Regions from separate parts of the Streptomyces coerulescens genome, predicted to be linked through region 3. Evidence: riboswitches for the same ligand, from Rfam matches in the RefSeq annotation. Region 3 holds a riboswitch; each other region holds the start of a gene.
The links. Region 3 has a riboswitch for cyclic di-AMP ahead of ACFPQ9_RS27920 (transglycosylase family protein). Riboswitches for the same ligand answer to the same signal wherever they lie in the genome.

Region 1 (2,176 bases), on a different contig from region 3:
GTGTTGTGGGCGCAACATGCCGAAGGCCGGACCCGGGGATCGGGGTCCGGCCTTCGGCCGCGTGTCAGGCAGGTGGTTCTCGCGTGGGACGCGCGTCAGCCGATGGCGACGCCCTTGGCGCGCAGGTAGGCGATCGGGTCCACGTCCGAGCCGTAGTCCGGCGTGGTGCGGATCTCGAAGTGCAGGTGCGGGCCGGTGACGTTGCCGGTCGCGCCGGAGAGGCCGATCTGCTGGCCCGCGGTCACCGTCTGGCCGCCGGCGACCGAGAGCGAGGACAGGTGGGCGTACTGGGCGTAGTGGCCGTCGGCGAGCTGGATGACGACCTGGTTGCCGTAGGCGCCGCCCCAGCCGGCCGAGACGACGGTGCCCGCGCCGACCGCCTTCAGCGGAGTGCCGGTCGCGGCGGCGAAGTCGACGCCGGTGTGGTAGCCGCTGGACCACATGCTGCCCGCGACCTTGTAGGCGGTGCCGAGGGAGGCGCCGGTCAGCGGAGCGGAGAAGCCGTTGACCGTGCTGGTGGCGGTGGTCGCCTTCTGCGCCTTCTTCGGCGCGGCGGGCTTCGCGGCGGACGAGTCCTTCGCGGACGACTTGGACGCCGAAGAGGGCTTGGAGGACGACGTCTTGGGGGCGGTCGTCGCGGCCTTCTTGCCACCGATGGTGAGCTTGAGACCCGGGTGGATCAGCGACGGGTCGGCGCCGACGGTCTCACGGTTGTCGGCGTAGAGCTGCTTCCAGCCACCGCTGACGTTCTGCTCGTCGGCGATCTTCGAAAGGTAATCGCCGACCTTCACCGAATAGGTCCGCACGTCCGTCTTCTTCGGGGCGGCCTTCTTCTCGACAGCCTTCTGGCCGGCGACCGGAAGGGACTGAACGGCCTTTTCCGAAACGGAGTGCGAGGGAGCGGCGTGGGCGCCGGTGGCTCCCATGAGCGGAAGAGCGAGAGCGGCGCCACCGGTTCCGGCGACGGCGATGGAGCGGGTGAAGCGCAGGGACTTCGGACGGCGATGCTTACCCTTCGCGGGCATGACGAATTCCTCTCCGGCGCCTGCGAGGTGAGCTGTCGGGTGCGGGCTGGAGATGCCCGGCCGCGCCGTGGCGCGACTTGACCCCTAGCCGTTCCGGAGACCGGAACAGGCGGTTGTACCTGTGGGTCCCCCGCTCCTGCCGTGCACGGGTGAGTTTGCGCGGAATCCGAGCGGCGGCAGGATTGGGCGTCCGTCCGGATTGGTCGTGAACGTAAGCGAGGAAGACGCATGGGAACAAGTGAGAGGTTCCGTCCGAATGCGTTCCCGTTGATCCCTTGTGGGAATTAACCGTCACGGTCCGTGAAATATGTGAGTGCCGTACGGCTCAAAGTCCCTTGAAAAGGGCATGAATTACGTGGACATGACGGGCGACTCACTGTCACGGATATGACGCTGCTCACGTGACACTGCTCCAGCTTTCTTTATTGCAGAGCGAGTTGGAATGAAGGCGCCAATTCGGACAGAACACCTAGATGTGACGGAGTCGAATAACTGGCACATCAAGGTCGCCCTCGAAGCCGACGTGAAGCCCGTGATGCACCATTAAGACCCTTCAGTGAATTTCGCCCGTTTCAAGGCATTCGCACGCCACTGTCGGATCCATGTCCCACAGTCGGAGCACCGGAAGGGCTCGCCGTGACAGCGCCTGTGGACAACTCATTGCCTCAGGAATCCATGTCGTATGGTCGAGAGCGCACCCCGTCGGCCGCATCGCCGAGCCGCGCCGCCGGGGCCGACCGGGAGGAGCCCCCGTGACGCAGCAGATCCCGTCGACCGAGCCTGAACTGGCCGGGGTTCGCAACTTCCGTGATGTCGGCGGCCTGCCCACAGTGGACGGACGACGGGTGCGGCACGGAGTGCTCTTCCGCAGCGGCCACCTCGCGCACGCGACCGTCGAGGACGCCGACTTCCTCGGTTCCCTGGGGCTGCACACGATCTTCGACTTCCGCAACGCGGCCGACCAGAAGCTCGAAGGACCGGACGTCGAGCTGCCGGGCGTGCGCAACGTCAACCTGCCGCTTTCGGACCCGGCGGACGGCGCGGAGTTCTGGAAGATGGTCCGGGACGGCGACCTCGACCAGCTGCGCGGGATACTGGCGGACGGCAAGGGCGCGAACCGGATGATCGTCTCCTACCGCTCGATCATCAAG
Region 2 (2,176 bases), on a different contig from region 3:
AAGACCAGGTCTCCGGGCTGGGCGCTGGAGAGGGGGACCGTGGTGCCCGCGTTCACCTGGTCGTAGGTGACGCGGGGGATGTCCACGCCGGCGGCCTTCCAGGCGGCCTGGGTGAGGCCGGAGCAGTCGTAGGAGTCGGGGCCGGTGGCGCCCCAGACGTACGGCTTGCCGATCTGGGAGCGGGAGAAGGCCAGGGCCTTCTCCGCCTTGGCGGCGTAGGAGGAGTCGGCGGTGTCCGAGGACGATGAGTCCGCGCTGCCCGAGTCGGCGGGCGGCTGGGTGCTCTCCTGCTGCTGGGCGGCGGCTTCCTGGCGTTGGCGTTCGGCCTCGGCCTGCTGGCGGGCCAGCTCGGCTGCCTTGCGGGCGGCCTCCTCCTGCTTGCGCTTCTCGATCGCGGCGAGGCGCGCCTTCTCCTCGGCCGTCAGCTTCGAGAGGAGTTCGCGTGCGTCGGAGAGCTTCTGCTGGACGGTGGCCTTGGCGGACTTGAGGTCGTTCTGCGAGTCGGTGAGCGTCTCGAGACTCTGCGTGGCCTCCCGGCGCTTCTGCATCGTCTCGGACTGCTGGGTGAAGTAGTCGTCGACCGACTCCTTCTGACGGCCGGTCATCCGGTCCATCAGCTGGGTCTGGTCGAAGTAGTCCTGCGGGCTGTCCGCCAGGAGGAAGGTCGCGGTGTCGGGGGCCGCGGCACCGGTGCGGTACTGGGCGGCTGCGTTGCGGCCGAGTTCCTCGCGCGCTTCGTTGAGCTTCTGGGTGCGCTGGGCGACGTCGTCGAGGAGGGTGTCGACGCGCTTGCGCTGCTTCGCGGTCTTGTCCTTGGCCGCGTTGTACTTCTCGGTCGCCGACTCCGCCTGGCGGTAGAGGTCGTCGACCTTCTTCTCCACCTCTTCGAGGCTGGGCTTGTCGTCCGTCGACGGGCTGGCGTTGGCCGTCTGGGACAGCAGGGCCACGGAGGTGAGGGCGGCCGTGGCGAGGGCGGGGGTGCGTATGCCTGCTATGCGCGTACCGGCGGGACGCGACTTGCGGTGCGACGCCAAGGGAGGCGACTCCTTCCATGCTCCGCCTACCGAGTTAGCTGTCGGGTTCGGGCGGGTGGTTCGGAAGGGTTGCCCTACGGCCGTTCCCGGGAAGGGAAGTCGGGCCGATTCACCCCAAGTTCGGTGGGTCCCCGGTTCCGGTCACCGTTGGGTGCGCCGGACTCGGCGGAGGCCGTGCGGCCCGGCGACGTTCGCCGGTGGGGGTCGTACGGCCTGCCCGGCACGGTAGCCAACTCGTGTGGCCCCTGTGAAGGTTGATGTTCGATATGCCCGATACATTTTCGTGACCTTGGTTCTGAACGGCGGAGGTGGTGGCTGGTTCGGGTGAGTGTGCGGGGGCTTGGGTTGTGTGGGTGGGGTGGGTGGATTGTGTTGGTTTGGGGGATGGGGAGGTGGTCTGGGGTGGCCGGTTGCGGATTGTGATGGGGGTGTTACGAGGGGTGGTGAGAGGTGGTCGATGGGAGGATCGTTGGGTTGGGGCCGGCGATGTTCCGAGGGTGGGGGCGGGCTGTCAGTGGGGCGGCCTAGACTCGGAGAGCGATGAGCAGCCTCTTTGACGACAGCTTCCTGGCGGACCTCCAGGCCCCTCGGGCCCACGAGGAAGAGCACCCGCCGCCGCCCGAGGACGACCACGCTCCGGAACCGGTTCCGGACGATCTGTTCGGTGGGAAGTTCGACGTGCCACCGGACCGGGACGGTCACTACCGCGACGGCGCCCCGCGGCCGGTCATCGACGCCGCCGCGCTGCTGGAGGGGCTGAACGACAACCAGCGCGCCGCCGTCGTCCACTCCGGCACCCCGCTGCTCATCGTGGCCGGTGCCGGATCCGGCAAGACGCGTGTGCTCACCCATCGCATCGCCCATCTGCTCGCCGAGCGGAATGTGCATCCGGGGCAGATCCTCGCGATCACCTTCACCAACAAGGCCGCGGGCGAGATGAAGGAGCGCGTCGAGCAGCTCGTCGGCCCGCGCGCCAACGCGATGTGGGTGATGACCTTCCACAGCGCGTGTGTGCGCATCCTGCGCCGGGAGAGCAAGAAGCTCGGGTTCACCTCGTCGTTCTCGATCTACGACGCCGCCGACAGCAAGCGGCTCATGGCGCTCGTGTGCCGTGATCTGGATCTCGATCCCAAGCGGTATCC
Region 3 (2,176 bases):
GAGGACGGCCTTCTCGACGCCCTTGCCCTGGTAGCGGTTCGGGTCACCGTCACGCAGCTCGATGGCCTCGAAGGCACCGGTGGAGGCGCCGGACGGAACGGCGGCACGACCCGTGCTGCCGTCGTCGAGGCCGACCTCGACCTCGACCGTGGGATTGCCTCGGGAGTCCAGGATTTCCCGGGCTACGACGACGTCGATGGACGGCACGAGCATCTCCTTCTTGGGATGTGACGCGGGTACGCGGTCCGCGGTGGGACTGCGGGATGAGCCTAACCGGCTCCGGGCATCAGACCAGCGGTCGACCGCCCCGTGGACGGAACCGAGAGTAAATTGTTTCCGAACGGAACAAAGACGCGGTACAAAGAACCCCGCCCCGGTGCGTACGGGGGAAGACGCACCGAGGCGGGGAGTTCGTGGGGACGGGGGTGGCCCTCACGACGCCTTCACTATGGAGTCCACGGATGTGAAGGCGCTGTGGTTCAGCTGTCGGCCACGTACGCGCCGTGGCCGCGCCCTCTTACTTCAGGTGCAGCTGCTGACCGGGGTAGATCAGGTCGGCGTCCTCGACGATGTCCTTGTTCAGCTGGAAGAGCTTCTCCCAGCCGCCCTTGACGTCGTGCTCGGCCGCGATCGTGCTGAGGGTGTCACCCTTGGCGACCTTGTACTCGCCGTCGCCCTTCTTGACCTTCTTGCCGGTCGGGGTGGTGACGGTCTTGGTGCTCTTCTTGGCGGCCGGGCGGTCGGCGGAGCGGGAGGCCGACTGCTGCTCAGCAGCGCGAGGGGCGGTCTCGGTGGAGCCGTTGTACGCGGCGCTGGACAGGCCGGTGCCGCAGTGCGGCCAGGCACCCTTGCCCTGGCCCGCGAGGACCTTCTCGGCTATCTCGATCTGCTGGGACTTGGTGGCCTGGTCGGCGGTGGAGGCGTACGCGGTGCCGCCGTACGCGGCCCAGGTGGAGGCGGAGAACTGCAGACCGCCGTAGTAGCCGTTGCCGGTGTTGATCGACCAGTTGCCGCCGGACTCGCACTGGGCGACGGCGTCCCACTCGGAGGCGGTGGCGGCCGAGGCGCTGCCGGCCGCCATCAGCGGGGCGGCGACGGCGGCGGCACCGGTGACGCCGACGACGGCGATGGCGCGGGCGGCCTTGGACGGACGACGGTGCTTGCCCTTGCTGGAAAACAGCATGGTTGGATCCCCTCACCGACGCCTACGAGGTGAGCTGTCGGGTTCGGGCCGGTTGAGTTGCCCGGCCGCGCACGTTCGCCTCTCGGCTCCCGCTGCGCGGCTTCACCCCGAGCCGGCTCCGGCGTGTGGTCCCGTAGGACCTCAACTGCCGGACCCGGCGCAAACCTTGGGTCCCCCGCTCCTGCCTACGGCGCTTTACGCGACGACTGTTCCCGTACGGCCGCCGGCAGGATTCGGCGTGACGGCTGTAGGGGCCCGCACTGGTGGCGAGCGGTCATGACCGTAGACACGCGTTTCGCGGAATTTCAAAGACGATCAGGGCTTCTGAGATCTATCTCTCACTGCTTTCAAAACGGACATTCGCCGCGAAATATGACGCGAACTGCCGCTGTTTTTCACCCTGTTCGACCGTTATTTGGCAGGGACGTCCAAGGTCTGACCGGGAGCGATGCGGTTCGCGTCGGAGCCGATGGCCTTCTTGTTCGCCTGATACAGCGCGCGCCATCCGCCGTCGAGGTCAAGCGAGTCGGCGATCGAGGCGAGAGTGTCGCCCTCGCGGACCTTGTACGAGGCGTGGCGCCCGGTGGACTTGGTGGCCGCCTCGGCGGTGTCGCCCTCGTCGGCGCTGGCACCGCGGTGCCGGCCGGTCCCGGCCGTCGCGTCCTCGGTCGCGCCGTCGGCCGCACCATCGGTCGCGCCGTCGATCGAACCGGTGTCGACGAGGCTCCAGAAGCCCGCATCCTGGGACCAGTTGTCCTGATTGTCCGCATTGGGCGCCTCGGTGGGCGAGCTCTCCGGCGACTGCGAGGCCGTCGCCTCGGGTGACGCATCGGACTTCGAGGGCTTCTTGGACTCGGAGGATGAAGACGGCGAAGAAGAGGACTTTCCGGGCGACTCAGACGAAGCATCCGGAGTGTCGCTCGCCGACTTCGAGGGGTCGCCGGACGGCGTCGACGACTCGGAGGCGTCACCGGAGCCGGAGGAGTCGGACCC
Region 4 (2,176 bases), on a different contig from region 3:
CGCCTCGGCCTGCACCCGTACCGCCTCGGGCCCGAGGTCGGCGAGGATGTGCGAGGCACGCGCGAAGAGGAAGTCGCCGGTCAGTACGGCGACCGAGTTGCCCCAGCGGGCGTTCGCGCTGTCGACCCCGCGCCGCACCGCGGCCTCGTCCATCACGTCGTCGTGGTACAGCGTCGCCAGATGGGTGAGCTCGACCACGACGGCCGACGGGACGACCCCCGGCGCATACGGGTCCCCGAACTGGGAAGCGAGCATCACCAGCAGCGGCCGGAACCGCTTCCCACCCGCCCGCACCAGGTGCTGGGCGGCCTCGGTGATGAAGGGGACCTCACTCTTGGTGGCTTCGAGCAACCCCTCCTCGACAGCCGCCAATCCGGCCTGGACATCGGCCTCCAGAGCCTGGTCCCGCACGCTCAGCCCGAACGGCCCGACGACGGTCACGAGGGGTCTCCTGTCTGCTGGTGTCCACTGGCGGTTACACGGTTTGTCGATAGGTCGCTGCCACCACTCAAGTCAGCGTATCCGGTCGCGTTTCGATCACCGATGCCGCCCACCCGTCCACCCCGGGCGGTATCGGATCACAGCCGGTATGTTTTTGATCACCTGATAAGGCCTGATATCGATCGACTTATAAGGAAGTAGCGGACCGTGTCCTGAACCGAGGTCGCCATTCAGCCCGGGGAGCGGCACCACCTTCACTGACATGGACATGTCGACCGAACCCCACCCCCTCCCGCCTCCTCCCACCCCCCGCCACCTCCCTCCGCGACCCCTCACCCTCCCCCGCCCACGCCACGCACGACTCGGCGGCGAGCCTCGACCCGGAGCCCGTGAACTCGCGGGCGAACAGGCGCTTTTCCGTCGGACACGGGAAAAACAGACTCCACGGACAGGCAGTTAAAGGCGAGTTGGAGGCATTGCCCGATTTGCCGCTCTTGCGACCACCAGTGAGTTGGGTCACTCACGCCGGGTCGCGCACCCGGCCCGCCACACCCCCTTCCCTCCTTGCCCCGAAAGCAAGTTGAGGATTGGCAACCGCAAAGGATCAAGCGGCCCAAACGAACCAGACCATGGTCAAACTGCGCAACAGGTGCCCTCGGCACTTGTTCCGGGCATGTGCTCTCGCATACGTTCCCGCTCGTCGGGCGGACGCCTAATCCTGCCGCTGCCCGAGTCATCCACCCACGTAACTCACACACGCACGGCAGGAGCGGGGGACCCAGGTAAGCCGCCGGACCGGACGCCTTGATGGCGCACCGGACCGGCTAGGGGTGAAGTCGCGCTGCCGCACGGTGGCCCGGCCGGGCATCTCCCGCCCGAACCCGACAGCTCACCTCGCAGGCGTCGGAGAGGAACAGCGCCATGCCCCGAGGCAAGCACCGCCGCCCCCGCACCACCCCGCTCACCCACCGAGTCGTCATCGCCGGAACCGGCACCGCCGCTCTCGCCCTCCCCCTCCTGGGCGCGACCGCCGCGAGCGCCGCAGAGCCCGCCACGGCGAAGGTCGGGTCCGTCGTGTACACCACCAAGAAGGGCGACACGCTCTACGGCATCGCCGACCGGTACGACGTCCAGGGCGGCTGGAAGCAGCTCTACAAGGACAACCGCAAGGCGGTCGGCGACAACCCCCGGCTGATCCACCCGGGCACCGACCTCAAGGTCCGGGCGACCAAGAAGGTCAGCACGCCGAGCAAGACGGCCGACAAGGCCGCCGCGCCCGCCAAGAAGTCCTCCGTGGCGCAGGCCACCCAGTCCTCCGTGAAGACGTTCCCGGACAACCTCGACGGCTGGATCCGCAACGCCCTGCACATCATGGGGCAGAACGGAATCCCCGGGTCGTACGAGGGCATTCACCGCAACATCATGCGTGAGTCGTCCGGCAACCCGCTGGCCATCAACAACTGGGACTCCAACGCCGTGGCCGGCACCCCGTCCAAGGGCCTCCTCCAGGTCATCGACCCCACCTTCGCGGCCTACCACGTGCCGGGGACCGTGTACGACCCCTACAACCCGGTCGCGAACATCGTGGCCGCCTGCAACTACGCGGCCGCGCGCTACGGCTCGATCGACAACGTGAACGGGCCCTACTAGGCGAAGCAAGTCACCTATTGGCGCATATCACCCCTTAACGGACGATGTGTGCCAAGGTGCCCGCAAACAGTCTCTCGAGGACGAC

Region 1: it holds a riboswitch for cyclic di-AMP, as region 3 does, so the genes downstream of both, ACFPQ9_RS02935 (LysM peptidoglycan-binding domain-containing M23 family metallopeptidase) here and ACFPQ9_RS27920 (transglycosylase family protein) in region 3, are expected to answer to the same signal.
Region 2: it holds a riboswitch for cyclic di-AMP, as region 3 does, so the genes downstream of both, ACFPQ9_RS16450 (C40 family peptidase) here and ACFPQ9_RS27920 (transglycosylase family protein) in region 3, are expected to answer to the same signal.
Region 4: it holds a riboswitch for cyclic di-AMP, as region 3 does, so the genes downstream of both, ACFPQ9_RS17390 (LysM peptidoglycan-binding domain-containing protein) here and ACFPQ9_RS27920 (transglycosylase family protein) in region 3, are expected to answer to the same signal.

The regions. Positions count from the first base shown of each region.
Region 1 covers NZ_JBHSKM010000002.1:307,160-309,335, forward strand. The annotation lists gene ACFPQ9_RS02935 (LysM peptidoglycan-binding domain-containing M23 family metallopeptidase) at 96-1,025, opposite strand; cyclic di-AMP (ydaO/yuaA leader) riboswitch at 1,030-1,195, opposite strand; gene ACFPQ9_RS02940 (tyrosine-protein phosphatase) at 1,778-2,176, shown strand, end outside.
Region 2 covers NZ_JBHSKM010000008.1:478,113-480,288, reverse strand. The annotation lists gene ACFPQ9_RS16450 (C40 family peptidase) at 1-1,034, opposite strand, end outside; cyclic di-AMP (ydaO/yuaA leader) riboswitch at 1,043-1,212, opposite strand; gene pcrA (DNA helicase PcrA) at 1,575-2,176, shown strand, end outside.
Region 3 covers NZ_JBHSKM010000022.1:111,031-113,206, forward strand. The annotation lists gene eno (phosphopyruvate hydratase) at 1-213, opposite strand, end outside; gene ACFPQ9_RS27920 (transglycosylase family protein) at 518-1,183, opposite strand; cyclic di-AMP (ydaO/yuaA leader) riboswitch at 1,188-1,386, opposite strand; gene ACFPQ9_RS27925 (transglycosylase family protein) at 1,595-2,176, opposite strand, start outside.
Region 4 covers NZ_JBHSKM010000008.1:670,389-672,564, forward strand. The annotation lists gene ACFPQ9_RS17385 (polyprenyl synthetase family protein) at 1-441, opposite strand, end outside; cyclic di-AMP (ydaO/yuaA leader) riboswitch at 1,183-1,357, shown strand; gene ACFPQ9_RS17390 (LysM peptidoglycan-binding domain-containing protein) at 1,363-2,091, shown strand; gene ACFPQ9_RS17395 (HAD family hydrolase) at 2,126-2,176, opposite strand, start outside.